Regions from separate parts of the Vibrio sp. 1249-1 genome, predicted to be linked through region 1. Evidence: predicted binding sites of a transcription regulator. Region 1 holds the regulator's gene; each other region holds the start of a gene.
The links. The regulator PurR, encoded in region 1, represses purine synthesis genes. The targets are predictions, from matches to a motif close to TNANGNAAACGTTTNCNTNA.

Region 1 (8,139 bases):
CAACACTTTAACTTATTGCTGATCGATTTAAGAGGTCATGGAAAGTCAAATCAGTTACTTAAAGAGCTCATTGCTAGCCGTTATACCTTTACGGAAGTTACCCAAGATATTTTGAAAGTATTGGACCATTTAAAGATCCAATCCGCTCATTTTGTCGGTATGTCGCTTGGTACTATTATTGTTCGAAACCTTGCTGAATTGTCATCAGAGCGCGTACGTTCGATGGTGCTCGGCGGTGCTGTCACAAGGCTTAACACTCGCTCTCAGATATTGGTGAAATTAGGTAATTTTTGTAAGCATATCCTACCGTACATGTGGCTCTACAAACTGTTCGCTTATATTGTTATGCCTCAAAGAAGCCAACGAGAATCTCGCCACCTTTTTATTCGCGAAGCCAAGAAGCTTTGCCAAAAAGAATTTAAACGTTGGTTTATTCTCGCCGCTGATGTAAATCCGTTAATGAAATATTTTAAAGATCGAGAGTTACCCATTCCGACTCTTTACTTAATGGGCGACAGGGATTACATGTTTATTAAACCTGTCAAAGAAATGGTTGCAGCACATAAGCTCAGCATTCTACGAGAAATCCCGAATTGTGGTCATGTATGCAATGTAGAGCGTCCAGAAGACTTCAATCAACACTCCATCGAGTTTATTAAACAGCAAGCTGTATGTGCTTAAAACTGAGTGCATCCACTGAATAGGAGAGCCGCTATAGCTCTCCTAGTTGATATCCACATTGCCAACATGCACCAAATTGCCCTTCGTTTATTTCATGACATTTTGGGCATTGCCAATCTTGATACTCATGCCTATCGGATTGTTTTCGATATGCTTTTACTATTTCTTCAGCTTTCATCTTTTGTGCAGTGTCAAAAAGCCACACATAAGGATCGGTATCATCACCAAACGGCAGTTCTCCTTTTAAGCCGAAAATACCTTCTCCACGAACTTCACAGTAAATTTGTTCCACTTTAAGCAGCTCACATACAATGTGTGCTTCTGCTGGGTTTTTAGCGATAAATATTTTCATCAAAATACCCACTTCACCAATTACGAGTTTTGCTGACTTGGTGTCGGCCTTACTTTATTCATAACCCATTTAGTGATGATTGGAAATAGTCCCAATAGCGCAAAAGACGCTAATACTGCGGGTGAAACAATGCCCGATAGGCTTTCAATTGTTGCTAATTGAGTACCTGCATTCAGATATACGGCTGTGCCTGGCAGCATACCTATTTGGCTAGTGAGATAAAATCTACCTACAGACATCGGCGTTAAGCCCATCATTAAGTTGATTAGAAAGAAAGGGAATACAGGGATTAGACGCAAGGAAAATAGATAAAAAGCTCCGTCTTTTTCGACACCTTGATTAATTGCGTTGAGTTTATTTCCGAATTTGTTTTGTACCCAGTCACGCAATAAGTATCGGCTGCTCAAGAAGGCCAGTGTTGCCCCCATAGTGCTAGCGAAAGAAACCAGTAGCAAGCTTGTCCAAAAACCAAATAAGGCTGCACCAAGTAAGGTGACTACTGCCGCTCCTGGGATAGAAAAAGCGGTAATTGCAATGTAGGTAAAAAAGTAAATCGCAGCCGAGAATACAAAATTCTGATCGATGTATGTAGTTAGTGCTTCTTGTTGGGCTTTTGCATTCTCTAAGGTTAAATACTGGCCAAAGTTAATACCTAAAAAGACGATAGCCGCTAGTAGGATGAGACCTAAAATCAGTTTCTTATTCATAATTTTGATTCCAATTTGGGATATATGTAATAAGACAGTAGGAAAACCGAAAAAATTTCACAAAAAAACCGCAGATTAGACTGCGGTTTTACAAGATAGTTTTTAGGCCGACTTTTATTGGAGGCCGTTCATCAACTCATCTCGGCGAGCTTGAGGTACCACACTCCAATGAGTGCCGTTGATAGCACCTTCTAGTGCCCATAGCAACTCAATGTTGACGGTTGCAGAGTGCGTATCTCTTATCGCTTTATAGGCGTTAAGCGCACCTTCCTCTTCAAGCTTCTCTACGGATTCGATGCCGGCTTTTTTTAGCATGCGCTCGGTAGCCAGTCGTAAGTTAGGCAAATCTTTCAAACGGTTAGGCTTTGTACTTGCTTGCTGTTCTTTCTCAAGCTTTGCCTTTTTCAATGATTGATTCGCTACTTCGATTAAGCGTTCGCTTGATTCCCATAAATCGCTGGAAATAGCGTAGTACTTTGTAACGACTGGAAAGCCACGTTTTTTATAAACGTAAGGCTTTAGCCCTTGTTTCTCGAAGTCAGATGAAGTTTTTTGGTCTGCTCTGATATGAAGCTGATTGTTTACCACTAGTGCAAACATTGTTTCATCAGCGAATAGTCCGAAGCCACCAAACATTGAGCGCGACTTGATATTACCAAGTGCCTCAAATAGCTTCATAGAGTCTTTGAGTATCGGTTTATCCATGTTTTGTTATCTCGGTGTAATTAATATTACGCCACCAAAAGTCAGGTCCGAGAGAGTAGCAAACATGCGTAAAAACAATGTCATTACAGAGTAAAGTCATTGCTTACACACTTGCCATCGGTAACCCCGCTACCTTCCATATCGTAATATGGTTCAGGCCGGAGGCTTTGCGTCCCACTCTTTCGAATGGTTTGCCCTGTGCGTGACACAATGAGCATACTTCTTATATTGAATTAACATCACGGTTTAGCGTTAAAAGTGTGATTTCGGTTCAATAAAAATGATAGATTGAATGCTCTATTTTGCATATGGAAAGGTGCAAATTGGCCTTTGAAAAGGAGTTCTTAATATATATTACATTTATATAAAACAGGGAGTTAACGTTAGTCAATTGTTATTAGAGTGGTGTGAAGTATTAGAGAATGCTTAATTTTTCCAAAAAAATAAGCGCCCCTGTAGAGCGCTTATTTAACACGGTTAAATACAGTGAAATTTAGTTCATTTTTTTCACAGTATTTCGAATTACAAGCTCAGGTTGCATCTCGAAAATTCGTTTTTCGTGTTCTTTATCTTTGATACGCTCAAGTAGAATTTCGAATGCATTTTTACCAACACGACGTTTAGGTTGGTGGATAGTCGTTAGCGGTGGAGAGAAGTATTCCGCAAGCTCGATGTTGTCGTAGCCGATCACTGAAATATCTTCAGGAATTTTGATCCCGTTTTGTTGCAAGCGGCTCATTAGGCCTAGAGCCATTGTGTCGTTAAAACAGAATACCGCCGTCGGGCGCTTGTCCATTGCGGTAATTTTATCTGCAACTAATACGGCCGTATCACATTCAAAGTTACCTTCAAGGATCCAGTCTTCATTTACAGCTAGGTTCGCTTCGCTCATTGCGCGACGGAAACCTGCAATGCGCTCTTGGCAAGCAAGCTTTTCAAAATGACCGCTTAGACAAGCGATATCCGTATGACCATTATCAATCAGATGTTTGGTTGCAATGTAGCCACCTTCTTCTGAGTTATCCATGATCTTGTCTGCTTGTGAGCTCTCTGGGCCCCAATCCATGACCACTTTAGGAATGTCCGCATGACGGTCAAGCATCTCTTTTAGTTCTTCGGTTAAGTCAGAACACATCACTAGGATGCCATCAACGCGCTTTTCAGCCAGCATACGAATGTAATCGCGTTGTTTTTCGTAAATCCCGCCTGTGTTACATAAAATCAGAGTATAGCCTTGGCGGTAACAGTAGCTCTCAACGCCATCAATCACTTCTGAGAAAAATAGGTTAGTTGATTGAGTTACTAACATGCCAATCGTACGAGTTGAGTTGCATTTTAGGCTGCGTGCAACGGCACTTGGCGCGTAATTCAGCTCGTCAACGGCTTTCATTACTTTTTCTTGCGTTGCTTCTGCAACGAAACGCGTTTTATTGATAACGTGCGAAACTGTCGTAGTGGAAACGCCGGCTAAGCGAGCAACGTCTTTTATCGTGGCCATAAATGGTGTCCTGTATCGAGCTACTGAAATATGTCGTATTGGATGTACCTGATGCTCTAATGGTTTCACACCTAGCAATATAAAATTGGCGCTAAGTGTCTCGGCAGCGGTTGATCCAAGTGCGACAAAAGGGTACGTAGCAGCATCGGTCGATGAATTTTATCTTTTTTTCTATCTGATGAGAAATTGCCATCAACCTGTTAAGAAAACACAAAAACCGCTATATTTCAGCGGTTTACATATAAATCATATTTAATCGTTTGCGCTCACATTTTAGCCCTATGTGGACTGACTAGCAATGTTTTCAGCAAGAGATTTGTGTATTTGAAGTCACATTTTGACTGCTAAATAACCAAGCGTCTTTGCGCTAAGTTAAGGCAAACGAATATTATACCCAAGTTACTTACAATTGGTCACTTTCAGGCATACAGGAAGCCCGATAGGCAGGCTCCCTAAAAATAGGCGGCAATTATTCACCAAGAAGGTAGGCGCTGTCTAGTTTACAAAATGCAACTAATAGTTTCGCGACACTCGAGTAAAATCCAAATTCGTCGAATTTTTTACATTTGTCTGAAAACTGAGGTAACCAAGACATCAATTGTTGCTGGATAAAGTCGTTTTGTTTAACGAAGGCTTCTTCCATGTGTTTTTCTTGTTCAAGCTCGTTTGAGCGGATAATCATGTTCCCGAGAAAGTCGAGCTCAACGGCTAAGTGATCCGCAGGTTCCTTTAGGTTTTCGTCTACTTGAACGCCAAATTCAGCCATCAACTTTTCCATTTCCTCAGCTGGCTTGTCATTCAGTAAACCTGATTCACCAATGTACATGGATGCGTAAGGAAGAGCGCCGTATTTTTCTGTCTTCAAAAACAGTTCACAAAAGTCAGCTGCAAGCTCTAGTTGTGCATCTTCACGATCTTGTAACCGATTCAATGCATCAACTAGGCTATCAACAGCTGGTTTCAGCGACTCATTTTCACCTAAACCTGCGAGAAAACTGCGAATTTCAACACTGTGATAGGCTTCCAATTCTTTCTCTGTTAGTTCTTTTGCGAACAAGCTCGAAAACCACCAGTAAATTTCAGCGCGTTTTTCATTAAAAGCTTTCACTTCTTGCATTTTGGGCTCCTGAATGATGCTTCAAGTCATGCATCACAAAGTCAATTAGGGATATCCCCTAAGTGTAATCAATTAAAATGAATAGCAGTAACTATAATTGTTATGTTTTATGGTCAAAAATGACCGTTTATTAATAGCAATGGGCAAGCTTGTTTTGAATCAATAAAAACGCTAAATCTTGCGTTTTAATGTATCTATGACTAGAAATGTTACTAGTTATGAATAGAATACGTCTTGGATAATAAGAAGACAGAAAAGTGGTGTAAATGAGCTATCACGTATTAGTCGTAGAAGATGATGTTGTAACTCGTAGTAAGCTTGCGGGATATTTCCAAAATGAGGGCTACCAAGTCAGCGAAGCAGAGAGTGGCGCAGAAATGCGTGAAGTTTTGCAAGCGGGCGATGTAGACCTGATCATGCTGGATATTAACCTGCCTGGTGAAGACGGCCTGATGCTTACTCGTGAGTTACGTAGCCAATCGGATATTGGTATCATATTAGTAACAGGACGCACGGATAGCATTGATAAAATCGTAGGCCTAGAAATGGGTGCTGACGATTATGTGACAAAACCTTTTGAACTGAGAGAGCTGTTAGTTCGCGTTAAAAACTTGCTGTGGCGTATTTCAGCAGCGCGCAGTGGCAGCTCGAAAGCGAATGAAATCAGTGAAGAGCACATTGTGCGCTTTGGGGAGTGGACATTCGACATTCAACGTCGCGCACTTAGCCGCAACGGTGAGCCAGTAAAACTAACTAAAGCAGAGTATGAACTTTTGGTGGCATTATCGTCTTATCCTAACCAGGTGTTAAGTCGTGAGCGTATTTTGAACATGATCAGCCATCGAGTGGATGCGCCGAATGACCGCACCATTGATGTTCTTATTCGACGTATGCGCGCAAAAATGGAGTTCGATCCTAAGAACCCACAGATTTTTGTAACGGTACACGGCGAAGGCTATATGTTTGCTGGTGACTAGTTTGAGCATAACTCAATCGTAAAAAGAAAAAGGAGAGCTTCGGCTCTCCTTTTTTGTGGCTTCAAGATAATACTAGTTTGCTTCAACCATTGGTGTTTGTCCGACAGTATCACGCAACCTTTGCCAAATACTGCCCAAGTACTCATGCCAATAAAGCTCTGTTTGTTCTAAGTAACGCGCTTTAGGTGAGTATTTATCCCAAGGTTGACTGATTTCGCTAATAGCTAAGAAGTTGGTCGGGGCTGGGATTGGTTTAATGCCTGCCGCGTTGAACTCATACAATGCACGGCTCATGTGACTCGCAGAAGTGACTAACACAATCTCCTTTTGTTGAACGAATGCAGCCGCTTGACGCGCCTCTTCCCACGTATCTTTCGCATCTTCTAATAAAATGATATCGGATTTCGCGACTCCCAACGCAAGGGCAACGTTCGCCATCATTCGCGCGTGGCTAATTTCAGATCCGCCAGCATAGCCGGATAAGATTAATTTCGCGCCTGGATACATTCTTAAAATACGAATGCCCTCAGTTAAGCGCATTAATGCTGCACGGCTTAACTGCGAGGTGGGTGGAATTTCGTCATCGATAACATGACCATTCCCTAAAACCATCACGTAGTCGATGGTGCCAGAAACTGGCAAAAAGGCTTTATGCTCTCGCTCTAACGGCATAAGAAGCTTGGTTGAAACAGGTTGGAAGGCAACAAGAAAAATGCCGACAAAAGAGAATAGAACAACAAAGCAGCCAGTTTTACGTTTGGTGGTAAAACTAATGAGAGCAAGACCTAACAAGCCTATGATTAGCAATGCCGGAAGGGGCATTAACAAGGCTGACATAACTTTTTTCAGCTCAAACATACATAAATAGTCCGAAAAAACATCAATTGATAATAAAAATGAGGATAACCCTCTTTATTCCTGCTTTCCTTGTGACAGAATAGCGGCACAATCCGTTATGATAACTCAGCAGAAGTGACAGAAGACCGCAATTTCGACGATATCGCCCACAAATTTGCAAAAAATATTTACGGCTCCGATAAAGGGGAGATCCGCCAAATCATTGTGTGGGAAGATTTTCTACAGATTCTAAGTGAATTAGACGCCGACCATCAAGCCCTGCAAGTCCTTGATGCGGGGGGTGGGTTAGCACAATTGTCGCAAAAGCTTGCTAAGCTCGGACATCATGTCGCTTTATGTGATCTATCTTCGGAAATGCTGCAACTAGCAAAGCAGGATATTGAAAAAAACGGTTTGCTTGAGCAGTATCGCCTGATTCATTCACCTGTCCAATCCATTGGTGACCATATGGAAACACAGGTGGACCTTGTCATGTTTCATGCCGTCATGGAGTGGTTGGTCGACCCGAAAACCGCACTCGAGACCGTTTTGGAACAGGTCAAGCCGGGGGGCATTGCTTCGGTTATGTTCTATAACCACCACGGCTTAGTCTATAAAAATGTGGTTTGTGGCAACATTCCTCATATTTTAGACGGCATGCCTCACCGGAAAAGATTTAAACTACAGCCACAGAAAGGCCTAAAACCCGAAGAGGTCTATCAATGGATAGAAGATTCTGGTTTTAGTATTTGTGGCAAATCTGGTATTCGTTCCTTCAGTGATTACATAGGTAATATGCAATACATGGGCGATTACGAGTTTGAAGATGTGTTGGCGCTAGAAAAACAACTTTGTCGACAAGAGCCATACCTCTCATTAGGCCGCTACATACACGTGTGGGCTAAGAAGAACGATAAACAGGAATAACGATGAGTGAGATGACTCTCAATGCTGCAGAGCAACCAATCGATGAGTTGGTTGGCTGGGTTAAGCAGCACGATTTCTCGTTGAACCTGACCACTGAGCGATTGGCATTTTTGATTGCCATCGCTGTACTAAGTAATGAAAGGTTCGATGAAGAATTGGGTGAAGGTGAATTGCACGACGCATTTGCCATCGTCACTCGACTTTTTGATGAGACCGGCGAAGCTTCGGCTTTCCGTGCGAACAATGCCATCAACGAGATGGTTAAGCAGCGTCTTATGAGCCGTTTTGTCAGTGAGATTACTGACGGAGCGAGCATTTACCGCTTGTCGCCATTAGCG
Region 2 (8,139 bases), on a different contig from region 1:
TCTACTTTCCGAGTGTTATGTTACTCAAGTGGTTATGGGATTTTTTAGAATGTTGGGTTTTAGGTTTCTAGTCTCACCATGGTTTTCTTGAATCAAGTTTATAAGTATTAAAACAACCAAGAGCAGCCCTCAGGCTGCTCTTTTGTGCTTGGAGTTTATTATTCAGGGCTACTCATCTGAGGCGTACCCATGTACGCCAAGCTCTGCGCCATCTAAATAGGCTTTACCATCCTTCATGATCAACCGCTCGTCTACCAGCCACTTAGCCACCATAGGGTAGATTCGGTGCTCCTGCGCCTGAACACGTGCCGCAAGTACACTAGCATCATCGTCTTCGAACACAGGAACTTTTGCTTGCAGTATGACAGGGCCACCATCAAGCTCTTCCGTTACAAAGTGCACACTCGTACCATGTTCTTTATCGCCAGCATCAATTGCTCTCTGGTGTGTGTGTAGCCCAGGATATTTTGGTAGAAGAGAAGGGTGGATATTGATCATCTTACCCATGTAATGAGAAACAAATGCGCTGCTCAGAATGCGCATGTAACCAGCAAGAATAATCACGTCTGGTTGGTATTCATCTATTTGACTCATTAGCTCTGCATCAAAGCTTTCACGCGAGCTGAATGCTTTAGGGTCGACAAAGTGACCGTCTACATCAAACTTTTTTGCACGTTCTAAACCAAAAGCATCTGCTTTGTTAGAGAACACGGCTGCCACTCGTGCGTTTGGCATGCTGTCTTCGCAAGCTTCCAAGATAGCTTGCAGGTTACTTCCGTTACCCGAGATGAGGACCACAAAGTTTTTTAGGGTATGGTTTTTCATGATGTCGAGAGCGCCTTGGTATTGTAGGTTGGAGTTATGTAGCTTCTAAACTACCTACTAATAGAATGGTTTTTAGTGTTCTAGATAGCAAAATGAGGACCTAGTCATCTAGTGTCCTCATTCTTCTTATCTTTTGAGCTCGATTTGCAAATTATTGGATTTCAACTTGCTCTTCGTTCGCGTCTGCTTGTGCGATTTGACCAATCACCCACGCGTTTTCGCCTTCTTCTTTAAGAAGAGCAACTGCTGCGTCTGCCTGGTCTTTCGGTAGTGCGACGATTAGACCTACACCACAGTTGAATGTGCGGTACATTTCGTGTGTGTCGACGTTGCCTTTCTCTTGTAGCCACTTGAAGATAACTGGCCATTCCCAACTGTTACCATCGATAACTGCTTTCGTGCCTTCAGGCAGTACGCGTGGGATGTTTTCCCAGAAACCACCACCAGTGATATGAGAAATCGCATGGATGTCGTGTTTCTCAATCATCTTAAGTGCTGACTTGATGTAAATTTTTGTTGGTTCTAGTAGGTGCTCACCAATAGTGCGGCCTGCTAGCTCTTCGCTCTTATCTGCACCAGATACTTCTAGGATCTTACGGATAAGGGAGTAACCGTTTGAGTGTGGGCCGCTTGAGCCAACAGCGATAAGTGCATCACCAGCAGCGACTTTCGTGCCGTCAATCACGTCTTCTTTTTCTACTACGCCAACACAGAAACCAGCTACGTCGTAGTCTTCGCCTTCATACATGCCCGGCATCTCCGCAGTTTCGCCACCAATTAGGGCACAACCTGCTTGAACACACCCTGCTGCGATACCTGAAATAACATCCGCTGCGGTATCAACGTCTAGTTTGCCTGTTGCGTAGTAATCTAGGAAAAACAGTGGCTCTGCGCCTTGCACGATAAGATCATTTACACACATTGCCACTAGGTCGATGCCAATCGTGTCGTGCTTGTTCATATCCAGTGCTAGGCGAAGTTTTGTGCCAACGCCATCAGTACCAGAAACCAGTACAGGTTGTTTGTATTTAGTTGGCAATTCGCATAGCGCGCCAAAACCACCGATACCACCCATAACTTCAGGGCGACGAGTGCGTTTTACCGCACCCTTAATACGATCCACAAGCGCGTTGCCTGCATCAATATCTACACCAGCGTCTTTATAGCTAAGAGAAGAGTTGTTACCACTCACAGGGAAGTCCTCGGTATTAAGTTGGATATGAAAACGGCGCTATTCTAACAGTGCTTAAACATAGATAGCAAACGTTTGCGTCTGTTTTTTTCTTTAGTGATTTATCCTGATATCCCTGTGAAAATCATGTATAATCTGAAGGTTTGTTTAAATATTGCCAACTATAGCCGGAGATGGACATGAAAGTTGTTGAAGTAAAGCACCCTCTAGTAAAACATAAAATTGGTCTAATGAGAGAAGGTGACATCAGCACAAAACGTTTTCGTGAGTTAGCGACTGAGGTCGGTAGCCTACTTACTTACGAAGCAACGTCAGACTTTGAAACAGAAAAAGTGACCATTGATGGTTGGAACGGTCCGGTAGAAGTAGACCAGATTAAAGGTAAAAAAGTAACCGTAGTGCCAATCCTACGTGCAGGTCTAGGCATGATGGATGGAGTTCTTGAGCACATGCCAAGCGCACGTATCAGTGTTGTGGGTATTTACCGTGATGAAGAAACGCTTGAGCCAGTTCCTTACTTCAACAAGCTTGCTTCAAACATCGAGGAGCGTATTGCGCTTGTTGTTGACCCAATGCTTGCAACAGGTGGTTCTATGATTGCTACGATCGATCTCCTAAAAGAGAAAGGTTGTAACCAAATCAAAGTGCTAGTACTTGTTGCTGCACCAGAAGGTATTGAAGCGCTAGAAAAAGCACACCCAGATGTTGAGCTATACACTGCGGCAATCGATGAGAAGCTTAATGACAAAGGCTACATCGTTCCGGGTCTAGGCGATGCAGGTGATAAGATCTTCGGTACTAAGTAATTCTTTGATGTATTACTATGACTGAACAGAAAAAGGCTTGGTGAAAACCAAGCCTTTTTTGTATCTACAAGAGGAGAAGAGTAAGACACGCCAACTAATAAAGCGGCGCAAACGAACTATTTCGCGCTTTCTTCTTCCATTTGTGCGTTATCCACAAGGTGGTTTTCACCTAAATCGTTTGGTAGCACAAGGTTAAGAATAATTGCCACGATACCGCATAGGCTCACACCTTGTAGACTGAACTCACCAATACCGAAGGCCATACCACCAATGCCAAACACAAGGGTTACGGCAACAATCACTAGATTACGAGACTTATGTAAATCAACGTTATTCTTGATCAGTGTGTTGAGGCCTACCGTTGCGATAGAGCCGAACAGCAGAATCATGATACCGCCCATGACAGGTACTGGAATCGTTTGAAGAACCGCACCTAGCTTACCTACCAATGCAAGTACGATTGCGGTGATTGCTGCCCAAGTCATGATCACAGGGTTAAATGCTTTGGTTAGCATTACCGCTCCTGTTACTTCACTGTAAGTGGTGTTTGGTGGAGCACCCACCATCGAAGCTGCGATAGTTGCCACCCCGTCACCTGCGATTGTGCGATGAAGGCCTGGTTTTTTCAGGTAGTTTTTACCTGTAACGTTTGAGATGGCAAGCATGTCACCTACGTGCTCAACCGCAGGTGCGATAGCGACAGGAATCATGAACAAAATTGCGTTGATATTGAACTCTGGCGCGGTGAAGTTTGGCATGGCTAGCCAAGCCGCTTGTTCTACGGGAGTGAAATCAACCACCCCGTAGAATAGAGAAACAGAGTAACCAGCAAGAATACCACCAACAATAGGAACGAGCTTCAAAAAGCCTTTTGCAAAAACGCTGAGTACAATGGTTGTGAGCAGTGAGACCGCCGAGATAATGATCGCAGCATCACCATTAACTAGCTGTGCAGCTCCATCACCAGTTTTACCTACCGCCATGTTCACTGCTGTTGGGGCAAGGCCAAGGCCGATAACCATGATCACAGGGCCAACGACAACGGGCGGGAGAATTTTATGGATAAATCCAACACCACGCACTTTGATCATCGCCCCTAGAGCCACATAAACTAAGCCAGCTGCCATCAAGCCGCCCATCGTTGCACCGATACCCCAAGTTTGGATACCGAACATAATAGGAGCAATAAACGCAAAAGAAGAGGCAAGGAAGATGGGAACAGAACGTTTAGTCATTAATTGGAAGAGGAGGGTACCGACACCGGCACCAAAGAGGGCTACGTTTGGATCAAGGCCAGTTAGGAGCGGCACAAGCACCAAAGCACCAAAAGCGACAAAGAGCATTTGAGCGCCTTGTAACGCGTTTTTCATAATAATTCCCTATTTTCAAGATACGCAGACAAATCCGGCGAATACTATCATCCTGCAATCGTTTGCAATGTTGCATAGATCAAACTTTCGATTGAATTTTTCCCATAAATAGCACTTTTGAGAGTTGCTTGCTTGCAAATTGTCCTCTTTTACGTGCCTTGCGTGAAGATGAAAAATGGACAGCCTAACTTGTTGAGATAGCTTAATAAGCAATGAGTTTATTATAAAAAATAGCACTGAAGTGCTGGTTGAGGCCCGAGTTAACAAAGCTGGTCATAATACAGACAATTTACTCAGTACTTGCCTTGCTCAAGATTTGATAGTTGCTTATTATTCGGGTTCTTGTTCAGAGGATTATAAAAACTATGCGCTATTTAGCTCTCTTACTGATAGGTTGGTTGTCCCTACCAGTATATGCATTAACTCAGGTGGATATCTATCGTGCCGAAGTGGTTATCGACAGTGAGCAGAACGACGGTGAGTCTTTGGCTCGTCAACAAGGTATGCAGGATGTGATTGTTCGAGCGACCGGTTCTCAATCCTCTTTAAGCAATCCAGTGATTAAAAAGGCACTTAGCTCAAGTGCGCGTTACATTTCTCAACTAAGCTATGGGCAGGTTGATGGAAAAGCGAGCTTAAAAATGTTGTTTAACAACGACCAAATCAGCTCTCTTTTAACACAAGCACAATTGCCATCTTGGTCGCCAAATCGTGCCAATATTTTAGTTTGGATGGTTGAAGAACAGGGTTACGATCGTAACATTGCGTGGGAGCATTCTGAATCTTCAAATGTTGCAGCACTTCGTAGCGCAGCGAAATTAAGAGGCCTACCAATCACTATCCCGGTTGGGGATTTTGATGATGTAACCGGTGTTAATGTCTCTGATCTTTGGGGCGGCTTTATTGAGCCAATTGGTCAAGCCAGCCAGCGCTACCCAGCTGACGCCGTTTTGGTTGTACGGGCTCAAGGTGAACAAATTCGTTGGACACTCTACGACCAGTCGCCAACGAGAATTGTAGAAGCGCAACGTTCTCCGCGTAGCGGGTCTGTATCAGGTGCTAATGCTATTGCAGAAATGGTGGATGGCATCGCAGACTACTATGCAAGTAAGAGTGCAGTTGTGGTTTCAGGAAAGTCTTCAAAAGCGCTAGCAGTGAAAGTCCTTAATGTAACCTCTGCCACGGACTTCTTCCGTTTAGAGAATGCGTTAAAACAACTTAATTCGGTTGCGGGTACAGAGATTAAGCGTGTTCAAGGGGACGAGTTAACGCTCAACATCCACCTTTTGGCATCACAACAAGCTTTTGAGAAAGAAGCTTCTTCTATTTCTCAATTAATGGTTTTTGAAGATCCTTTAGGTGAAGTTGATGCCCCAGCTTCAACTCAAGAAGAAGAGCCATTGGTTCAGAGTAATGAAGCAAAAGACGCCGCGACGCCAAAAGAAGCGCAGCCTGAAGTACCAGTAGATATTGTGGCAGAAGCAAGTGACGAAACACAGCCAACTCAGCCAATGATTGTGGAGCCGGCCCGAGAACAGTATGACTTGATCTACGAGTGGCGCTCGGCATCGTAATCTCCTTGGTAGCGTTCCAGGCGTGAAACGCAAGGATCAAAGACCAATGTGGTAAGCATAAAAAAGAGTCGCAATAGCGACTCTTTTTGTTTTCTAAATTCGTATTCGAACCAATGATCAGTGATTGACTGCAATTGGCGTTATTTATTGAATTTCGCTTTTTCTTCTTTTTCTACTTGAGAGAGGCGTTTCAACTTAAGACCTAGCTCTTTGCCTCTCGCTCTAGCAAACAAAATATTGCCAGCGAAACCGAGTGAAGTCAGTATCAGTTCCACTGCCGCAAGCCAGCGTTCACCCCCATCCACATAAAGGATGGTCAGCGCATGCAAGAAATACAGCATAAGAACAAAGTTAGCCCAAGCATGAGTGTAAGGCTTACCAGCTAAAATACCAGGCAACGGAAGTAGTAGCGGAATACACCAAGCAATAGCAAGTGTTGTGCTGCTGAGGTGGGGATGAGGGGATAACGCAAGCTGCCAAATAGCGACCCAGGCTAATAAGGCTAAGTTGCCAAATAAAGCCAGGTAACGATACGTTTTAGCCTGTGTACCGAGTGGTGTTTGGTCTAAAGAGTCAGACATCGATTAACTATCCTTGATTTTACTAACAGACTTTTAGTTTTAACGCTGCAGTTGCCAGCCTTTTGCCTAATTGTTGTGCCAGGCGAATCTCTTCACTGCTTAGGGTTGCCTCATGGCCTACACTGCTGGCGCCATACGGAGTGCCTCCGGACTGCGTAGTGTGTAACTCTGGCTCGGAATAAGGAATGCCCAAAACCATCATCCCGTGATGCAATAAAGGGGTCATCATGCTTTGTAACGTTGTTTCTTGACCACCATGCATCGAGGACGAAGAGGTAAAGACACAAGCAGGCTTATCGATTAAGTCACCACTGACCCATAAAGATGTAGTCTGATCCCAGAAGTGCTTTAAAGGCGCAGCCATGTTGCCAAACCAGACGGGACTGCCAAACGCTAGACCGTCGCACGTTTTTAGTTCCTCTAGAGTAACAATTGGATCAGAAGGGGAGTGTGAGTGAGGTGACAATTCTTCAACTGTACGCAAAATTGCTTGGCATTGAGGAGTCGATTCGACTCCTCTTGCTATTTGTCTTGCCAGCTGTTTTGTCGAGCCATGACGGCTGAAATACAAAATAAGGATCTGGCAATCCATTTATAAAATATCCAACACTTGCTCTGGTGGGCGACCAATTTTTGCTTTGCCGTTAGCAACGACAACCGGACGCTCAAACAACTTTGGATTCTTCGCCATTGCTTCGAATAATTGCTCATCGCTGACGGAGTCTTCGCCTAAGCCAAGCTCTTTATATTCACTTTCTTTAGTGCGCATCATTTCACGTACAGATGAAAAGCCAAGCTGGGCGTACAGCGCTTTTAGTTCATCCACGTTAAGTGGTGTGTCTAGGTATTTGACGACTTCCGGTGTAACACCATTTTGCTCAAGCAGTTCAAGTGTTTGACGGCTCTTTGAGCAACGAGGGTTGTGATAAATCACGACTGACATGGTTTTCTCCATTTCGTTATTGTAATGCCATGAATCGATCTCTTTGGATCATGAGTTGGTCGATACGGGCATCGTATCGCGCTTGCTCTAAGCTGCCCAACTTGGCCATTTTACTTGCTTCACTATAATATTGAATCGCTTTATTCCAATTTGCTCGCAATGCCAAAATTTCTGCTCGAGCAGCCAACTCTTCATCGCTACGCCCCAGCGCGTGGTAGCTCTTCGATATTAGGTGCCAGCCATTTGTATCTTCAGGATAGTCATGAGTGTATCTTTGAAGAACTCGCGTGGCTTGATCGTTTTTATTGTCCTCAAGTAGCGCATTGGCGTAGTTAATGGTCAATACTTTATTTTGAGGGTTACGAGATAACGCTTTGCGGAGCATCTCGGTTGCTTTTTCTGGCTGCTTCTTCTCGATATATAAATCCGTCATAGCGTCCAAGTAAAACGGGTTACTTGGGTCTTGTTCCAGTAACTTTTTCAAAATTGGTTCCGCTTGAGATAGGCGTTTATTGTCTAAATGCACGAGTGCTCGACCATAATCAAAAGCAGGTGTAATGTCCGCAGAGGCTTTCTTTTGAGTTCGCTCAAACCAGCTCAGGGCGGCTTGTCCATCAATGCCAGCGTAACGAGCCACAATGCGCGCGCGAGCTAGATGATAGTCTATTGAAGGCACAACACGCATTGGAGGATAGGTTCTTGCTCGCGCACGGCTATCGGTAATTCGATCTTCAGGCAGAGGGTGAGTCAGGAGCATTGGTGGCGGTTTACTCGCATAACGATACTCATCAGCAAGACGGCCAAAAAACCTTGGCATTGCTTGAACATCAAAACCGGCTTTTGCTAGT
Region 3 (8,139 bases), 260 kb from region 1:
GTTGTCGGAGCGGTAAAAGAAGCACTGGAAGATGAAGATGGCGATATTCTTGTTTTTCTCCCAGGACGTAAAGAGATCGCCCAATGCGCGCAGATGCTACAAAGCAGCAGTGATGTCATGGTGGTTAAACTTCATGCCTCGGTCAGTGATGAAGAACGACATCGTGCGCTGACGGTACAAAAGCAACGGAAAGTCGTATTGGCAACCAACGTCGCGGAAACCTCTCTGACCATTCCTAATATCCGTGTGGTAATCGATAGTGGTTTAGAGCGCAGAACTGTACAACGAAATGGACGTACAGCACTGACATTAACCAACATTTCTAAGGCCAGTGCCGCGCAGCGAATGGGGCGAGCAGGTCGCGTTACCGAAGGGGCTTGTATTCGTCTATATGGTGAGCACGCGCCTTTAGAGTTGGTGACACCTCCAGAATTACACAGAGAAGAGCTCGTCGAGCCCATGCTGGCAGCGGCTTGTTGTGGGTACCGTCTCTCAACACTCGATTTTCTCGACTCAATTCCCCCAAAGTCGCTAGAGGCATCTCATTCGACGTTGTTATCTATGGAAGCGATTGATGAGGATGGCAATGTCACGCAGCATGGGAGAAAAGTATATCCACTACCCATTGATGCACTGTTTGCCGATCTCGTTACCAGAATTCAAGCGAAGCCAGAGAAGGAAGCAATGATTGATTTGGCTGCCGCCTTATCTGTGCCTGCGCAGCTCTATCAGCGACAAAGTGGTGAAGTTGCTGAGCTTCTATCTCAAGAGGAGCCATACGGGTGTGATGCCTCTTTGCTTATCCGTTTGGTTCGGGGGGAGCGACTTCCGGGCATTGTCATTGATGCCAGCGCACTCGAAGAGGCGCAAGGTTTAGCGAAACAAATGCGAGAAGTATTTGAATTACCGGAACTTGACGTTGCCTCTCGATATAAACGTGAAGCGCTCTTTTTCTCCATCGCCTCATTGCACCCTGAGCTTGTGTTTGTCCGACGAGCTCGTCGAAGAGATGCTCTAGGAAATGGCGTAGTCGAGATGCTGGTTGGGCGTAACAGCCGCTTTCCTGATAAAGAAGAAGCGGCCATCGTGCTAGATAGCCATAGCGTGCCAGGACGAGGCGTTAAGCAAACACTAAACCTCGCATCGGTTATGATGCCTATCCCGCTGACGTTATTACGCGAACTTGAATTTGGGGAGTGGCGACAAGGTGAGACGAATTATGAAGAAGAGACGCCAAGAGCAACAATGCATTTGGTCTACGCCGGGCGAACAGTCTGTTCTGAACACCAAGCGTTACAAGGTGATGTTGCTGTTCAGTCTATTGTCGAAATGATAGAAGACGAGACACTGTTACCAGGTTTTGCTTCTCAAAGAAAACAACAAATCCAACACTGGAAACTCTACAACGCATTGGGCCTTAATGTCGAAGGAGAAGAGGTTAACGACTTGGCCTCCTTGACATTTTCTAGCTGGTTAAAGGATCAGTTGGAAACATTAGGCGTTGAAAATGTCGATGATATGGCGTTATTTGAACCGGAAGACTTAACATTTAACGGTGTTCCAGAATGGGAATACGACGATTTCACGGAGCAGTACCCTTTAGAACTTTCGCTGCCAGAACTCCAACTGGATGTTGAGTATTACGCGTCTCGCAAGCTGGTACAGGTCGTTTATCGAGAGGGAAACCGTAAGGGAGACCCGAAGCGTTGGGAGCTGCCACGCTGGGCTGGTTGGAAGATACAGTATAAAAAGGCCAGTCGAGTGATTGATGTGAAGTAGGTCGGCGGATGACGTTGTGACAAGAATTGATATTTTCTTGGTGAATCTATAATTATTTCATATTGATAGCGTTACTTGTGTGTTGTTTTTAGTTTCTTAATTGAAATATTAATCAATTGAATGCTTATATATGGCGAAGCTGTACATCAGTTGTTACAAAGCTGGTTTTAATATTTCCTTTTGTATGTAAATTAGGGCATAAAAGACGAATGTTTTATATCCCATTGCTATATCAAAACAGTTGAACGATATTTGGTATATCTCATTTTCGAGTGTCGGGGGCATAGAATGGATCAACAAGGAAAGACGTGCATTGAATTCGACTACACTAGCTTTTTAGGAGCGACAGGTAGTAAGAAATGGACCTTTTTAGAGGCATTTGCCACCATCGCGCCTATTTTCGGTTTGATGTGGAAACAGAACATTGCGGAATTGAGCAAGCCTGAAGATCGGTTGTGGGATGCCGCATTAAAATCGATGTCTTCTCGTAAAAGTGATGAATCCAATTTGGTCCGCTTAACCCAGCTAGCTAAACATGAAGGGATCAATGAATTGCGAGTCGTTATGCCATATTCGCTCGATGTTCAGCAAATCGAGTACATAGAATCTCGCAGTCAGTTGAAGGTGGATACGTCAGAACAAGATGTCCTTAACATCAAGTTTTAGGCTGAACATTTCCACTTCATCGATGTACCACTTAACAATAGTGCAATGAAAAGCGACCTCAAAGTAGGTCGCTTTTTATTTTGAGGTTTTTGTCGCAGGTCTTAGGAAATGTGATGAATATAGAGTATTTGCACTTAAATTAACAAAAATGTAACGTTTGGAAATGCAATTGTCATAACTAGCTTCTAACTTTGTGTTTTTAGGACAAATTACCGACTAAGTGGTTGGTACTGTAAGTTCGAATTAACGTCCCTTATTGGCATACAAGGATGATCGAGTCACCACGTCATTTGGGCATAAAAACAAACACAATAAGAAAGGAAGTCAATATGTCTTTGTCTCGTCGAGACTTTATGAAAGCTGCCTCTTCAACGGCGATTGTTACCGGGCTGGTGGGCTGTGGTAGCGATGCTAGTGAATCTGCTGCGGTTACCTTTGAGCACGGAGTGGCGAGTGGAGATCCTACTCAAACACAAGTAATCATTTGGACTCGAGTTACGACCTCAGCAAGCTACGCAGATGTAAGCTGGCAAGTTTCTTCTAATGAAAATTTTACTGATATCGTGCAAAGTGGCACTTTCGCTACAGATACGAGCCGAGATTTTACGGTAAAAGTTGATGTTCAAAACCTCAACGCAAATTCTCACTATTACTATCGATTCATGGTTGGAGATGTCACTAGCGAAGTCGGGCAAACTCAAACATTACCAGAGGGTGGTGTAGAAAAGGCATCCATGGCCGTTGTTTCTTGTGCAAACTATCCTGCTGGTTATTTCCATGTGTATCGAGAGATCTTAAATCAACATGAGCAAGAACCGTTTGATGTGGTACTTCATCTCGGTGATTACATTTATGAGTATGGGGCTGGTGGCTACGCTAGTGAAGATGCTGAGGCACTAGGGCGAGAGCCAAGCAAAGGCACTGAATGCATTACCTTAGATGATTACCGAAAACGGTATGCGCAATATCGCCAAGATGCTGATCTGCAAGCGTTACATGCGAGCCTACCAATGATTGCAGTCTGGGATGACCATGAGCTTGCAAATGATAGTTGGAAAAATGGTGCGGAAAACCATCAAGAAGAGGAAGGCAGCTTTAATGATCGTCGTGCAGCTGCGGCTGCCGCGTGGACAGAATGGTTGCCCGTTCGTGAAAACACTTTCTCAAACATGCTGATTTACCGTCAGTTTTCGTTTGGAAGTTTAGTCAATTTGATGATGCTCGACACGCGACTTGTGGGGCGTGATAAACCGTTGGATTATTTCTCGCTCAGCTCACCAACGATGGAAGCGATTGGCGGTTTAGTTGCTCAGTCGCGCAGTCAAGACCGAGAGCTGTTAGGCGGTGACCAACTCGCGTGGCTGATGGATGCGTTCAGTACGCACGACGCAACTTGGAATGTGCTAGGGCAACAAGTGTTAATGTCTCGTATGGAGTTGCCAAGTTCGGTTATGACCGCGATGTTTCAATTGTTTACTGCCACTGAAGAACAAAAAACAGAGGCGTTATTAGCGGTAAACTCTGCGATTACGGGTTATCTCTCTGACCCAAGTTTAGATACCATTGCTTTGCCATATAACCTAGATGCATGGGATGGTTACTACGTTGAGCGAGAGAACGTTTATCAACTGGCCAAAGCCAGCAGTGGTAACTTTGTCTGTTTGGCAGGAGATACGCACAACGCATGGGCAAGTGAGCTTAAAGACGTATCTAAGCATCCTATCGGGGTAGAGTTTGCGACTAGCTCTGTGAGTTCCCCTGGGTTAGAAGCCTACCTCGCGTTAGACCCTGTTGCGATCACTCAAATGGAATACACGCTGCCGCACTTAGTGTCAGAATTACAGTGGGCAGACATCAAACAGCGTGGCTTTATGCGCGTTACTTTTACGCCCGACAAGGCAGAGGCGACCTGGTATTTCGTATCAACGATTAAAGACAAAACATATCAGGTGACGACCAAGTCAGCCTCTACAACAGATGGCACTACGTTAAATATCGGCTAAACTGAGCCTAATACGAAAAAAGTCCGCAAGCTAGTGCGGACTTTTTATTGGAAAGCATTTAGCAATCTAGCGACAGTGCTAGTCAATCAATCCGTATTCTTTGCTCAGAACTTCGATGATTTCCGCTTTCGGATTCTCACTCAAATGAATCGGCTTGCCTGTAATCTTCTCGGCAATACCAATGTAGGTGCTCGAAATCGCCATCAAAGATTCGACGGGTAAAGCATTATCACGAGCGAGTGCTTCACGCTCTGGCATACGTTCTTTATTTAGCAAGATATCTGGGTCAGGGAAGTGGTTAAGTAGGAACTGGCGGAAACCTTCTTTTGAGTTCTCTACGATGTGACCTGCTTGGTACTCTTTAGCATCCCATATACGAGACGAGTCTGGTGTACCCACTTCATCCATGTAAATCAGCTTTTCATTGCCAGCAGCATCATGAACATAACCAAATTCGAATTTGGTATCGACAAAGATTTGGTCGATTTCTTCTAACGCTTGGCTGATAACGTTAAAGCCTTCTTTCAGCAATTTTTCGTAGAGTGCGATATCGTCAGCGCTTGAGAAGTTAAATGCTTCGTAGTTGTCTACGATGTTTTGACGAGTAATATTTACGTCATCCGCTTCTGGCACACCGGGAATGCCTTTTAGAATGCCTTTTGTGGATGGGGTCATTAGCAACTCTGGCAGTGCTTTGTCTTTTCCTAACCCTTCAGGAAGTTGGATTCCACAAAACTCGCGCTCGCCATTTGCGTAAGCGCGCCACATCGAACCCGTGATGTATTTGCGGCAGATGGCTTCGATTTTTACCGGTTTGGCTTTTTGTACAATCCAAACAAAAGGGTGAGGAATATCTAGAATATGGCTATCTGCTAAGCCATTTTCTTTGAACAGTTTGAACCAGTGATTAGAAATTGCATTAAGCGCAGCCCCTTTACCTGGGACACCATTAAGACCACCTTCAGCATGCCAAATACAATCGAATGCAGAGATTCGGTCGCTAATCACCATGATAGCCAAAGGCGCATCTGGAGCGACATTGTATCCTTTTTCTTTGATCAGTCGGGCGCTGTCTTCTTCAGTTAACCAGTAAACTGAACGAACTTTTCCACTATGAACGGGTTTATGGGTGCGAATTGGCAGGTCGTCATTGACGGCAAGTACTTGATTAGCAAGGCTCATTGCGACATTCCTATCATCTTAATCAAACGTCAGAAAGAGAAGATATTCAGCAAAATGTGGGCGCTGAATAAATCGAATGTGGGCATCATACCAGAACTATTTTAACTCGCCAGAGAAAAAGCAAACGTTTGCCTATTTTCTTTAATACAAAAAAAGCCCCCTTAAAAAGGAGGCGAGATGCAGGATGGATAACGTCGAACTTATTAGTGGTACTTATTAACTCTGCCTTCGACGAAAAAGACTTCACACTGATAGCGCTGCGCCATGTCGCGCAACATAGATTGATTCATAAGTGCAATTTTATTGGATGCGACAACAGCACTGGCATTGCCTGATCGGATGGCTTTTATCACGATCTCGACTTCTGAAAGCTGTTGAGAGGGCTTCATTTGAATAACGTTTTTACAGCAAATATTAGAAGCAGTGAGTTGTTCAAAGTCTGGACGAGGGCAGTCTGCTGTAAACAAAATCCATTGTTTCTGCTGCGATAAAACAGCCAGCTTAGATAGAAGCTGATCCGAAACGGCCATGGGCTTAGTTGCTTGTGCCAATACGTTGTAACGAGAGTATGTATGAGATTGACTTTGTAACTGCATCTTACTGTTCCTTTATACATGCTGTATGCCTATACAGTAGTTTGTTTTGGCGACCTGATCAACAAGTTTCTCAAAAGTTATTTGCGGTTTTTTGAAAAGGAAATAAAAGAATTTTACTTTAAGTAATTGAATTTATTTGTTTATTTTTTATTTCTGATATGTCTAACATCAATTTAAAAATGTGAGGTGAGTAGAAAGTTGGACGAGAGACATACAGGGGTTTACTACTGTATATACAGGTGTTTTTCACGGACAGTGGTTTGTATACAGTGGAAGAGGGCTGATAACCGATGCGACATGCTATGTAGGATAGGAGGGAATACGAGATAGAGATTGGAAATAGGCTTGGGAGATCAAAAAAGCGCCTTATAAAAGGCGCTTTTGAAAATCAGTTCCATTGATTCCGTCTTGCTTAGCTCGCTCGTTGCAAACGTTCGCGCATTTGCAATTCGCCTTGGTTAAATAGGCGCACGTCGATTTTTGCCATATCGTAACAAGCTTTACATGAGTAGTGGTGCTTGCCATCTAAATAATCGTGACGAGTTACAAGACTAGGTTTTTTACACCAATCACAGGTGCCTTCTTCAGTGAACATTGATTTTCTCCCCACCTAGATTAATTTGAGTCGTTAGGTGTTATTTTGCGCCGGGCATTATGGCATAAAAGCGCGACTTAAGTTAAATGTCTGTTAATTTCTTTGAGAGGGAGATCGATTGCGGTGTTTGATTATATGGGAATAAAAGCATGGTAGCCAAAGTATCCTGACCTATTTTTACTGTTTTGTAACATTTTGTGAGACGAGCTTAAAGGCATGATTGAGTCGCTTCATTTCTTCTTCACTGCCCCTTGTGTCAGGATGATAAAGCTTTGATAACTGTCTATAGCGTAGCTTGATTGCCTGTAAATCAGGGATGGTTTGTGGTGTGTAGCCAAACATAGCACACGCGACGCTTAGCTTATGGTTTTCTGCCTGAGTTTTGGATTTCTTAAATTCTCTGAATACTTTCTCTAACTGACGCTTCAGTTGCTTGTTCGTAAACTCTAGCTCTTTTATTTTTTCCGCCATTCGTTGATTTTGGCTTTCCCCTTTGGCTTCACGCGCTTTTCTATTCTGCTTGAGTTTTTTGATCACGAGGAAACTTAAGCCGCTGATGATGAGTATCGCCGCTAGCCAAATCAGCCATAGAAACGGCGAGTGTTCTACTTTGGGGTTTGCAACTGTGCTTTTCTCTTCCTGTGCTTGCTCCGCCTTTTTATCGAGCGACTTTATTTGCGAGACTTGTTTAGCTCGCAGTTGGTTGAAGCGCTGCTCTAACAGTTGATTATAAGCCTGTTCTGCTGCTGGATTATGCTGAGAAGCCATTTGATACAAAGCTTCAGTCAATTGAGATGCTGTGACCTTATCTTGATTGCGCTGAATAAAGTTAGCGAGAAGAAAGCCCCGATCGGTTGGGTCATTGAGTGCGATAGAGGTTAGCCAATATAACGCTTGTGTTTCATTTTTTTCGCCATTTATCCCTTTAGCAAAGTCGTTCGCGAGCTGTTTTTGCGCAGGGAGGTAACCTTGGTTGGCGGATTGCTCTAGCCAGTAACGCGTTTCTGGTGAGGCTTCAGCTTTGTGTGATGCCAATAATTGCTGTGCATACTCATATTGTTCGATGGGGTCAATTGGAGCTTGAGAGGCAAGCGAGTAACCAGAAAAGCTGAGGCTAAATAAGCAGAGTAGGGCAGACGTTTTGACAGACATTAATATGTCAGGCCTAACGATAATGGTTAGGCCTGCTCCGGTAATTTTTTATTATTACCGTTATGGTGCAACCAAATTACTTCAGTGGCAAGATCTGGATTTCAACACGACGGTTGCACGCACGACCTTCAGAAGTTTGGTTTGAGCAAATTGGGTTACGTTCGCC
Region 4 (8,139 bases), on a different contig from region 1:
ATAAAAATTATGAGTTAGAGCATCAAATTAGCGGTACAAGTAAAGAAGCGCTGCTTGATGATATTCGTTCTTTGATTGATTCTGCGAGTTACACTTACATTCGTCAGCGTGAAATGAAAGGCTTAGGTCACGCTATTCTTACGGGACGTGAACTGGTAGGTGATGAACCGTTTGCTGTTGTGCTCGCGGATGACCTTTGTGTGAATGAGGACCAAGGCGTTCTAGCTCAAATGGTTGAGCTGTACAAACAGTTCCGCTGTTCAATCGTTGCCGTACAAGAAGTTCCGGAATCAGAAACGCATAAGTACGGTGTGATTGCTGGCGAGATGATCAAAGATGATATCTTCCGCATTGATAACATGGTTGAAAAGCCAGAGCCAGGCACTGCACCTAGCAATCTAGCGATTATTGGTCGCTATATTCTGACACCTGATATCTTTGAACTGATTGAAAATACAGAGCCAGGTAAAGGTGGTGAGATTCAAATCACCGATGCGCTGATGCAACAAGCTCAATCTGGTTGTGTTTTGGCATACAAATTTAAAGGTCAGCGCTTTGATTGCGGTAGCGTAGAAGGCTACATTGAAGCCACAAATTACTGCTACGAGAACCTTTATAAGAAGGATTCCAGTGCGGAGCTCGCGAAAAAACCAACCGTGAAAATTGCCGAGCCAGCGTAAGTCGGAACTTCCTATTAGGTACTCCGACGGTACAACACAAACAAAAAGGGATGCATGATGCATCCCTTTGTTATTTTTACTCTCAGTAAAAACGAGATTAAGCTTTTGCTTTAGCCGCTGCTTTAGCGATTGCCGCGAAGCTTTTCGCGTCTAGAGAAGCGCCGCCAACTAGAGCACCGTCGATGTCTGGTTGTGAGAAGTAAGCTTCAGCGTTTTCTGGCTTAACAGAACCACCGTATTGGATGATTACTTGTGCTGCAACTGCTTCGTCTTTCGCTGCGATTAGTGCGCGGATAGAAGCGTGGATGCGTTGTGCATCTTCAGCGGTTGCTGCTTTACCAGTACCGATAGCCCAGATTGGTTCGTAAGCGATGATTGCGCCGTTTAGAGCTTCAACACCGTAAGTGTCGATAACTGCGTTGATTTGACGTGCACATACAGCTTCAGTTTCGCCAGCTTCGTTTTGCGCTTCAGACTCACCGATACAGAAAACAGGTGTTAGGCCGTTTTCTTTTAGGAAGTTGAATTTCTTAGCGATAAACTCGTCAGATTCGTTGTGGTATTCACGACGCTCTGAGTGACCGATGATGATGTGAGTAGCACCGAAATCTTTCAGCATTTCTGGAGACATATCGCCAGTGAACGCACCGCTGTTGTTTAGGTCAGTGTTTTGAGCACCTAGGATGATCTTGTTACCGCCTTCAGCGATTACGCGCTCTGCTAGGTCGATGTAAAGTGCTGGTGGAGCGACCGCTACGTCAACACCTTCAACGCCTTCAAGTTCTGCGTTAAGACCAGTTAGCAGCTCAGTTACCATTGCTTTGCTGCCATTTAGTTTCCAGTTACCCATCACTACAGGACGACGCATAGGAATATCTCCCTTATCTTTTATGTAAATAGTCAATTAATGTAAAAAATCTACGTAGGAATATAACAGAATAATGTGAACAGATCATGATTGGCGTCATGTCTTGTCCGGCTTTCTTTACTGATTCGACCAAGCATCGATCCTGTTATTTTTGTTAAAAGCAACCGATTGGTGATCGCGTAGACAGAATGATAGTTCATTCCTCGGAAATTGCTGCTGAGATTGGTATTACTACGCGCTGGAATTAATTGTTGTAGAAAGGAATCAAAATGCCAAATCTCGTTTTAGAGTATTCAAACTCGGTGGAGGAACGCGTCAATGTTCAGGGGTTGCTGGAGGATTTACATAAAACGGCGTTAGAAAGTGGCCTTTTTGAACTCGCGTCAGTGAAATCTAGAACGCTCCGGTGCCACAATTGGTTAATAGGAGAGGAGGGTGATAGCCTCGACTTTATCCATATCAACTTTGATTTGTTATCTGGTCGCTCCCAAGAACAAAAGCGAGAACTGTCACGATCCTTGATGGCGACACTTCAAGAGCAAGCCAGTCACGTGCACAGTTTAACGGTCAATATCCGAGACATGGATATAGATAGCTTCCAAAAGGTAGTGAACTAGGTGGTGCTGGATTGCCCGAGAATAGCGAGGGGTTATTGTTACGAATTCTCAGCCTGGCTCTGCTTGTTATATGGACGTTGTGGGCACCCAAGCTATCGGTGTCCTTTCCAAACTATATCGACTCGGCTAATCTATAACCTTTCTACTTTGGGGTAAAATTTGATGTCGACTAAAGAGTTACTGTTTTCTTTTCAAGGACGTATAAACCGTAAAACCTACTGGATTTGGAACGTCATTTACTATGTGTCCATTCTAGGCTTTGGTGCCGGTATCAGCCAACTGCTTCCTACTCTCTCCTATGTGCTTCTTCCTATTTTCTTGGTGGTTCTGTTGCTCCCTGATTTGGCGATAACTACCAAGCGTTGGCACGACCGCAACAAATCGATCTATTGGCTAGCACTGAATATTCCGTTGATTATCGGACGAATTGCCACGCCAATGACCAGCCCAGCCGTGCAAGAGCCGTCGACCCCACAGATGTTCGTCGCTTCCATTTCTCTGATTTGTGGTTTATGGATTCTAATTGAATGTGGTCTCTTAAAGGGGACATCAGGACCAAACCAATATGGCCCTGAGCCGGAGTAATCGCTTCAAGTACCGCGCGTGCTGAAAGTAGATTCTTAGTCTCGCTACGGCTCGCTAGAATGACGAGCTCTTTTTATTTAGAGGCTCTTAAAGTCATCGTCATTCTGAACAACGAGGAACGAGTGTGATTCAGAATCTATCATCCGATTGTACGGTGGTTTAGGTGAATGGGAAAGAATAGGAGCTTGCTGTTACGAGATTTTTAGTCTCGCTAAGGCTCGCTAGAATGACGATCCTTTTTGGTTTGGAGGCTGTTAAAGTCATCATCATTCTGAACAGCGAGGGACGAGTGTGATTCAGAATCTATCGTCCGCTTGAGCCCTGGTTAAGCTGTGTGTGAAAGAGTAGGAGTTTGCTGTTACCAGATCCTTAGTCTCGCTAAGGCTCGCTAGAATGACGAACTCTTTTGATTTAGAGGCTGTTAAACTCACCGTCATTCTGAACTGCGAGGGACGAGCGTGATTCAGAATCTATCGTCCGGTTGAGCAGTGGTTAAGCTGAGCGGGAAAGAATAGGAGCTTGCTGTGACGAGATTTTTAGTCTCGCTAAGGCTCGCTAGAATGACGAACTCTTTTGATTTAGAAACTGTTAAAGCCATCGTCATTCTGAACAGCGAGGAACGAGGTGATTCAGAATCTATCGTCCGGTTGAGCAGTGGTGAAGCTGAGCGGGAAAGAATAGGAGCTTGCTGATACCAGATTCTTAGTTTCGCTGCGGCTCGCTAGAATGACGGACTCTTTTGATTTAGAGGCTGTTAAAGCCACTGTCATTCTGAACAGCGAGGAATGAGCGTGGTCCAGAATCTATCGTCCGGTTGAGCAGTAGTTAAGCTGAGCGGGAAAGAATAGGAGCTTGCTGTTACCAGATTCTTAGTTTCGCTAAAGCTCGATTGAGTGACGAGCTCCTTTGATTTAGAGTCTGTGAAAGCCACCGTCATTCTGAACAGCGAGGAATGAGCGTGATCCAGAATCTATCGTCCGGTTGAGCAGTGGTGAAGCTGAGCGGGAAAGAATAGGAGCTTGCTGATACCAGATTCTTAGTTTCGCTGCGGCTCGCTAGAATGACGGACTCTTTTGATTTAGAGGCTGTTAAAGCCACTGTCATTTTGAACAGCGAAGAATGAGCGTGGTCCAGAATCTATCATCCGGTTGAGCAGTGGCTAAGGTGAGAGCAAAAGAATAGGAGCCTTGTTGTTACGCGATTCTTAGTCTCGCTAAGGCTCGCTAGCATGACGAACGCTTTTGACATAGAGCTTATTAAAGTCACCGTCATTCTGAACAACGAGGAACGAGTGTGATTCAGAATCTACGCATAGAGCGCTCCGAGTTCGAAATAAACTGACTGAGCTTGCGAATTACAATGGAAAAGTAACAGCGAATAATGAAGGAGAATGAATCATCGATAAGACACCTTGCGTTTATATCCTAACGTCAAATAACAACGCCGTTCTCTACATAGGTGTTACCAGTCAGCTGCCCCAAAGAATATGGCAACATAAAAATGGAGTAGTGGAAGGATTTACTAAGAAATACAACGTTCATAAGCTCGTTTACTTTGAGTTATTCGACGATATGGCTAATGCTATAAACCGAGAAAAGCAGCTCAAGCAGTGGAAGCGTGAGTGGAAGTTAGCCTTGGTAAGAGAAACGAACCCTAACTTTCTCGATCTATCTACTGAGTATCAGTAAAAGTCATTCCTATCTTTAAACGCATTTAAGCTAACCACATCCGCTTTTTGTGTCGGTGCCGCTTCCCCTTCTAGCGCTGCTTTGAACTTCACGACCTGTTTTTGCAACTCGTTCATCAATACCACATTGGTGTGATGAGGGTTTTTACACGTGCTGATGACTCTATCAATGTGGCTTTGTTGAGCCCACAATCTTTCTTTCATATCTTCTGATGCGCTTTCGATCATCTCTTTCGCCATCTCATGACGAAATTGCTCAAAAGCTTCTGGATCTCGCTCTGCCATTCGAACCATTTCATCGAATGGAGGAAGCGTTTGGGACGGGATATGACGTAGATTAGACATCGATGCTCTCCAAATCCTTATGGAAATTGCCTTTAGTTACTAAAAGCCTATACCACTAGAAAGAGGAGAGAGGATGAATTCTTCAGCCGTCTCACTTATAAGAGAAGCTTTCAAGCTTGAGATTGAATAAGTGCGGCATGTCGATGTTTGGTTGTGGTGGTTACTGCAGTTGTTGGATGCGGTAAACGCAGCGTCTTTGGCCACTAATGATGTGCTCGGTACGCTCTACTTTGGTGTCACGTCCAAGTAAAGACTGAAAGACACTTAATTCTGATTGGCACAAGCTTGGGCAGCGAGTTGCGGCTTTACAAATCGGACAGTGATTTTCGATCAAGATGAATCCGTTCTCATCTTTCTCGAGCTCTGCCATATAGCCTTCTTGCTCTCTTAATGTGACGAGTGTTTCTAGTTTGCTTTGCAGAGAGTCGCATTGCTCAAGATGCTGACGATAACTTTGTAACGTGAGTTTTTCCCTTTCTGATGTGACTTTTTCCAGTCCATCTTTGCCAAAGATATGTTCGACAGCTTCTATAAACTGAATGGTCAACTCACCGTGACGGTCAGCAAATTGCTCATGACCTTTTTGAGTGAGAGACCAATGACGAGCAGGGCGACCAACTTTTACTTTTACGTCATGGATAGAAAGAATGCCATCATCTTCTAAACTTTGCAGGTGCTGACGAGCCCCCATGGTTGTCATACCTAGCTCAGAGGAGAGTTGTTTTGCAGTGACGGAGCCATCACGCTTAACGATTTGCAATATCCTATCTACGGTCTTCATATACCCACCATTTATACGTCAGTACATATTATGCGCGATAGGGTTAGTAAAGAAAAGTGTTGACTTAATTTGAGTGTGGATTTGTAGGGGCTATGTTCATATGAGCCAATATATGTCGTCATTCTGAACGGCGAGGGACGAGGTGATTCAGAATCTATCTTTTGGTTGAGCAGTGGTTAAGGTGGTCAGGAAAGAATAGGAGCTTGTTACTATTAGATTCTTAGTCTCGCTGGAGCTCGCTAGAATGACGAGTTCTTTTAATTTAGAGCTTATTAAAGTCACCGTCATTCTGAACAACGAGGAACGAGTGTGATTCAGAATCTACTGTCCGGCTGTGCAGTGGCTTAGTTGAGCGGGAAAGAAGCGGAGTTTGCTGTTACCAGATTCTTAGTCTCGCTGGAGCTCGCTAGAATGACGAGTTTTTTCGATTTAGAGCTTGCTATGGTAGCCGTCATTCTGAACAGCGAGGAACGAGGTGATTCAGAATCTATCGTCCGGTTGAGCAGTGGTTAAGGTGACCAGCAAAGAATAGGAGCCTGCTGTTACCAGATTCTTAGTCTCGCTGGAGCTTGCTAGAATGACGAGTTCTTTTGATTTAGAGCTTATTAAAGTCACCGTCATTCTGAACAACGAGGAACGAGAGTGATTCAGAATCTAGTGTCCGGTTGTGCGAAAAGAAAGGCTCACACTCAGATTGAGCGAGAGCCTCGAGAAATGCTTAAAGAATAATATCACGCACTTCTGGATCTTTACGATCTAAGTAGTGAGTCGATTTGATGCGGCGAATAGTTCGGCATCGACCGCGTACGAGCAGCGTTTCTGTGGTTGCAATATTGCCTTGACGAGAGATACCTTCCAGCAAGTCACCTTTAGTGATGCCTGTAGCTGAAAATACCACATTGTCGCTACGAGCCATGTCTTCCATTTTGAGGACAACATTCGCTTTTACGCCCATTTCATCGCAGCGTTTTAGTTCATCTGCGCCGTAAATGCGGTTTTCTTCAGTATCGCCTTTTACTTCGTGACGAGGAAGCAGGCGACCGTGCATATCACCGTCTAGCGCTCGAATTACCGCTGCTGATACTACACCTTCTGGCGCGCCACCAATACAGTACATCATGTCCACTTCACTGTCTGGCATACAAGTCAGAATAGAGGCAGCCACGTCACCATCAGGCACCGCAAAGACACGCACGCCCATTGCTTGCATTTCTGCAATAACGTTATCGTGGCGAGGTTTCGCAAGGGTAATAACGACTAGGGTATCAAGTGGCTTGTTCAGGGCTTTTGCTACGTTCTCTAGGTTTTCTTTTAACGGCTTATCTAAGTCAATTACGCCTTTTGCACCAGGGCCAACAACCAGTTTTTCCATGTACATATCTGGCGCTTTAAGAAAGCTGCCTTTCTCACCTGCGGCAAGTACGGCTAGTGCATTCGATTGTCCCATTGCCGTCATACGCGTTCCTTCAATCGGGTCGACTGCAATATCCACTTCATCACCACCAATACCCACTTGCTCACCAATGTACAGCATTGGCGCATCATCGATTTCACCCTCACCAATGACAATTTCACCACTGATATCTGTTTTGTTCAGTAGCGTGCGCATAACTTCAACAGCTGCGCCATCGGCTGCGTTTTTATCGCCACGGCCAAGCCATTTGTAACCAGCCAGAGCTGCACCTTCAGTCACACGGGAAAATGCCATTGCTAAATCGCGTTTCATGATGTCTCCAAGTAAGCAAGAGGGAAGAAAAATTTGCGCGGCGATTCTATCACAAGGTCGAGTAAACGTTTGCCTTTTTGCGAGGCTTTTACTTTATCTAACTTGAATTTGATCAATACTTAGGGCGATTTTCAGCGTAGCGGGACGCAAAATCCTTGCTCAAAAATGCTTCGGCGACAAGAAAAGTCAGCGTTTAGTGAGATTGCGCTGATTTTTTGACCGAATGATGCAAAATATCGAATATAGTGAGTGTTTCTCATCGCGACGCTGAGTAGAATGAACCTTATATAGGTTAGGTGTGCATCAATCTCGCACATCGTCCCAACGGAATAACATAGGTAGGCCAAGATGTCTTTTGAAGTACTAGAACAACTAGAATCTAAAATTCAAACTGCAGTTGACACAATCACTCTTCTTCAGATGGAAGTCGAAGAGCTGAAAGAAGATAAAGCTAAACTTGCGGAAGAAGCGAACGAGCTTCGCTCTCAACGTGAAGAGCTAGAGCAAAAAGCACAACAAGCACAGCAAGAGCACGCACAATGGCAAGAGCGCATTCGTGCACTACTTGGCAAAATGGACGAAGTGGAATAATTCAGCTTCTTCATTCCAAATTAAAAACACCCGCGCTAAGCGGGTGTTTGTGTTTTAGGGAAGTAGAAAATGTTAAGACAAGGCTAGGCGCTGATAGCTAAGAGAAGACCCTATAACTTAGACACCTAAGACTCGCTATGCTTCTTCATCCAACTCTAAATCAATATTCAATGGTTCAGGCGACAGGATAATTCCGGTGCTATCAGCATAAATATAATCTTCAGGTAAGAAGCTGACGCCGCCAAAGTTGACTGGTACA

Region 2: the regulator PurR is predicted to act here: its motif matches at 2,081-2,100, upstream of purM (phosphoribosylformylglycinamidine cyclo-ligase).
Region 3: the regulator PurR is predicted to act here: its motif matches at 5,747-5,766, upstream of R7Z50_RS05075 (phosphoribosylaminoimidazolesuccinocarboxamide synthase).
Region 4: the regulator PurR is predicted to act here: its motif matches at 7,347-7,366, upstream of glpX (class II fructose-bisphosphatase).

The regions. Positions count from the first base shown of each region.
Region 1 is NZ_JAWOWJ010000002.1:93,129-101,267, forward strand. It holds gene R7Z50_RS03910 (alpha/beta fold hydrolase) at 1-681, shown strand, start outside; gene R7Z50_RS03915 (DUF2007 domain-containing protein) at 713-1,033, opposite strand; gene R7Z50_RS03920 (TVP38/TMEM64 family protein) at 1,054-1,740, opposite strand; gene R7Z50_RS03925 (TfoX/Sxy family DNA transformation protein) at 1,855-2,445, opposite strand; cyclic di-GMP riboswitch class I at 2,562-2,651, opposite strand; gene purR (HTH-type transcriptional repressor PurR) at 2,939-3,943, opposite strand; gene torD (molecular chaperone TorD) at 4,413-5,060, opposite strand; gene torR (two-component system response regulator TorR) at 5,327-6,037, shown strand; gene elyC (envelope biogenesis factor ElyC) at 6,110-6,895, opposite strand; gene cmoM (tRNA uridine 5-oxyacetic acid(34) methyltransferase CmoM) at 7,010-7,801, shown strand; gene mukF (chromosome partition protein MukF) at 7,804-8,139, shown strand, end outside.
Region 2 is NZ_JAWOWJ010000005.1:364,178-372,316, forward strand. It holds gene purN (phosphoribosylglycinamide formyltransferase) at 169-825, opposite strand; gene purM (phosphoribosylformylglycinamidine cyclo-ligase) at 977-2,017, opposite strand; gene upp (uracil phosphoribosyltransferase) at 2,197-2,823, shown strand; gene R7Z50_RS12335 (uracil-xanthine permease family protein) at 2,940-4,193, opposite strand; gene R7Z50_RS12340 (DUF2066 domain-containing protein) at 4,559-5,767, shown strand; gene R7Z50_RS12345 (DUF2069 domain-containing protein) at 5,908-6,348, opposite strand; gene wrbA (NAD(P)H:quinone oxidoreductase) at 6,371-6,940, opposite strand; gene arsC (arsenate reductase (glutaredoxin)) at 6,941-7,291, opposite strand; gene R7Z50_RS12360 (tetratricopeptide repeat protein) at 7,308-8,139, opposite strand, start outside.
Region 3 is NZ_JAWOWJ010000002.1:356,531-364,669, forward strand. It holds gene R7Z50_RS05060 (helicase-related protein) at 1-1,779, shown strand, start outside; gene R7Z50_RS05065 (hypothetical protein) at 2,068-2,445, shown strand; gene R7Z50_RS05070 (alkaline phosphatase D family protein) at 2,775-4,448, shown strand; gene R7Z50_RS05075 (phosphoribosylaminoimidazolesuccinocarboxamide synthase) at 4,527-5,630, opposite strand; gene R7Z50_RS05080 (SulA-like leucine-rich domain-containing protein) at 5,834-6,226, opposite strand; gene R7Z50_RS05085 (hypothetical protein) at 6,639-6,821, opposite strand; gene R7Z50_RS05090 (J domain-containing protein) at 6,999-7,973, opposite strand; gene R7Z50_RS05095 (OmpA family protein) at 8,050-8,139, opposite strand, start outside.
Region 4 is NZ_JAWOWJ010000012.1:16,719-24,857, forward strand. It holds gene galU (UTP--glucose-1-phosphate uridylyltransferase GalU) at 1-680, shown strand, start outside; gene tpiA (triose-phosphate isomerase) at 778-1,548, opposite strand; gene R7Z50_RS18535 (5-carboxymethyl-2-hydroxymuconate Delta-isomerase) at 1,818-2,165, shown strand; gene R7Z50_RS18540 (DUF805 domain-containing protein) at 2,328-2,750, shown strand; gene R7Z50_RS18545 (GIY-YIG nuclease family protein) at 4,172-4,438, shown strand; gene R7Z50_RS18550 (DUF3135 domain-containing protein) at 4,432-4,782, opposite strand; gene R7Z50_RS18555 (helix-turn-helix transcriptional regulator) at 4,943-5,563, opposite strand; gene glpX (class II fructose-bisphosphatase) at 6,282-7,289, opposite strand; gene zapB (cell division protein ZapB) at 7,638-7,880, shown strand; gene rraA (ribonuclease E activity regulator RraA) at 8,016-8,139, opposite strand, start outside.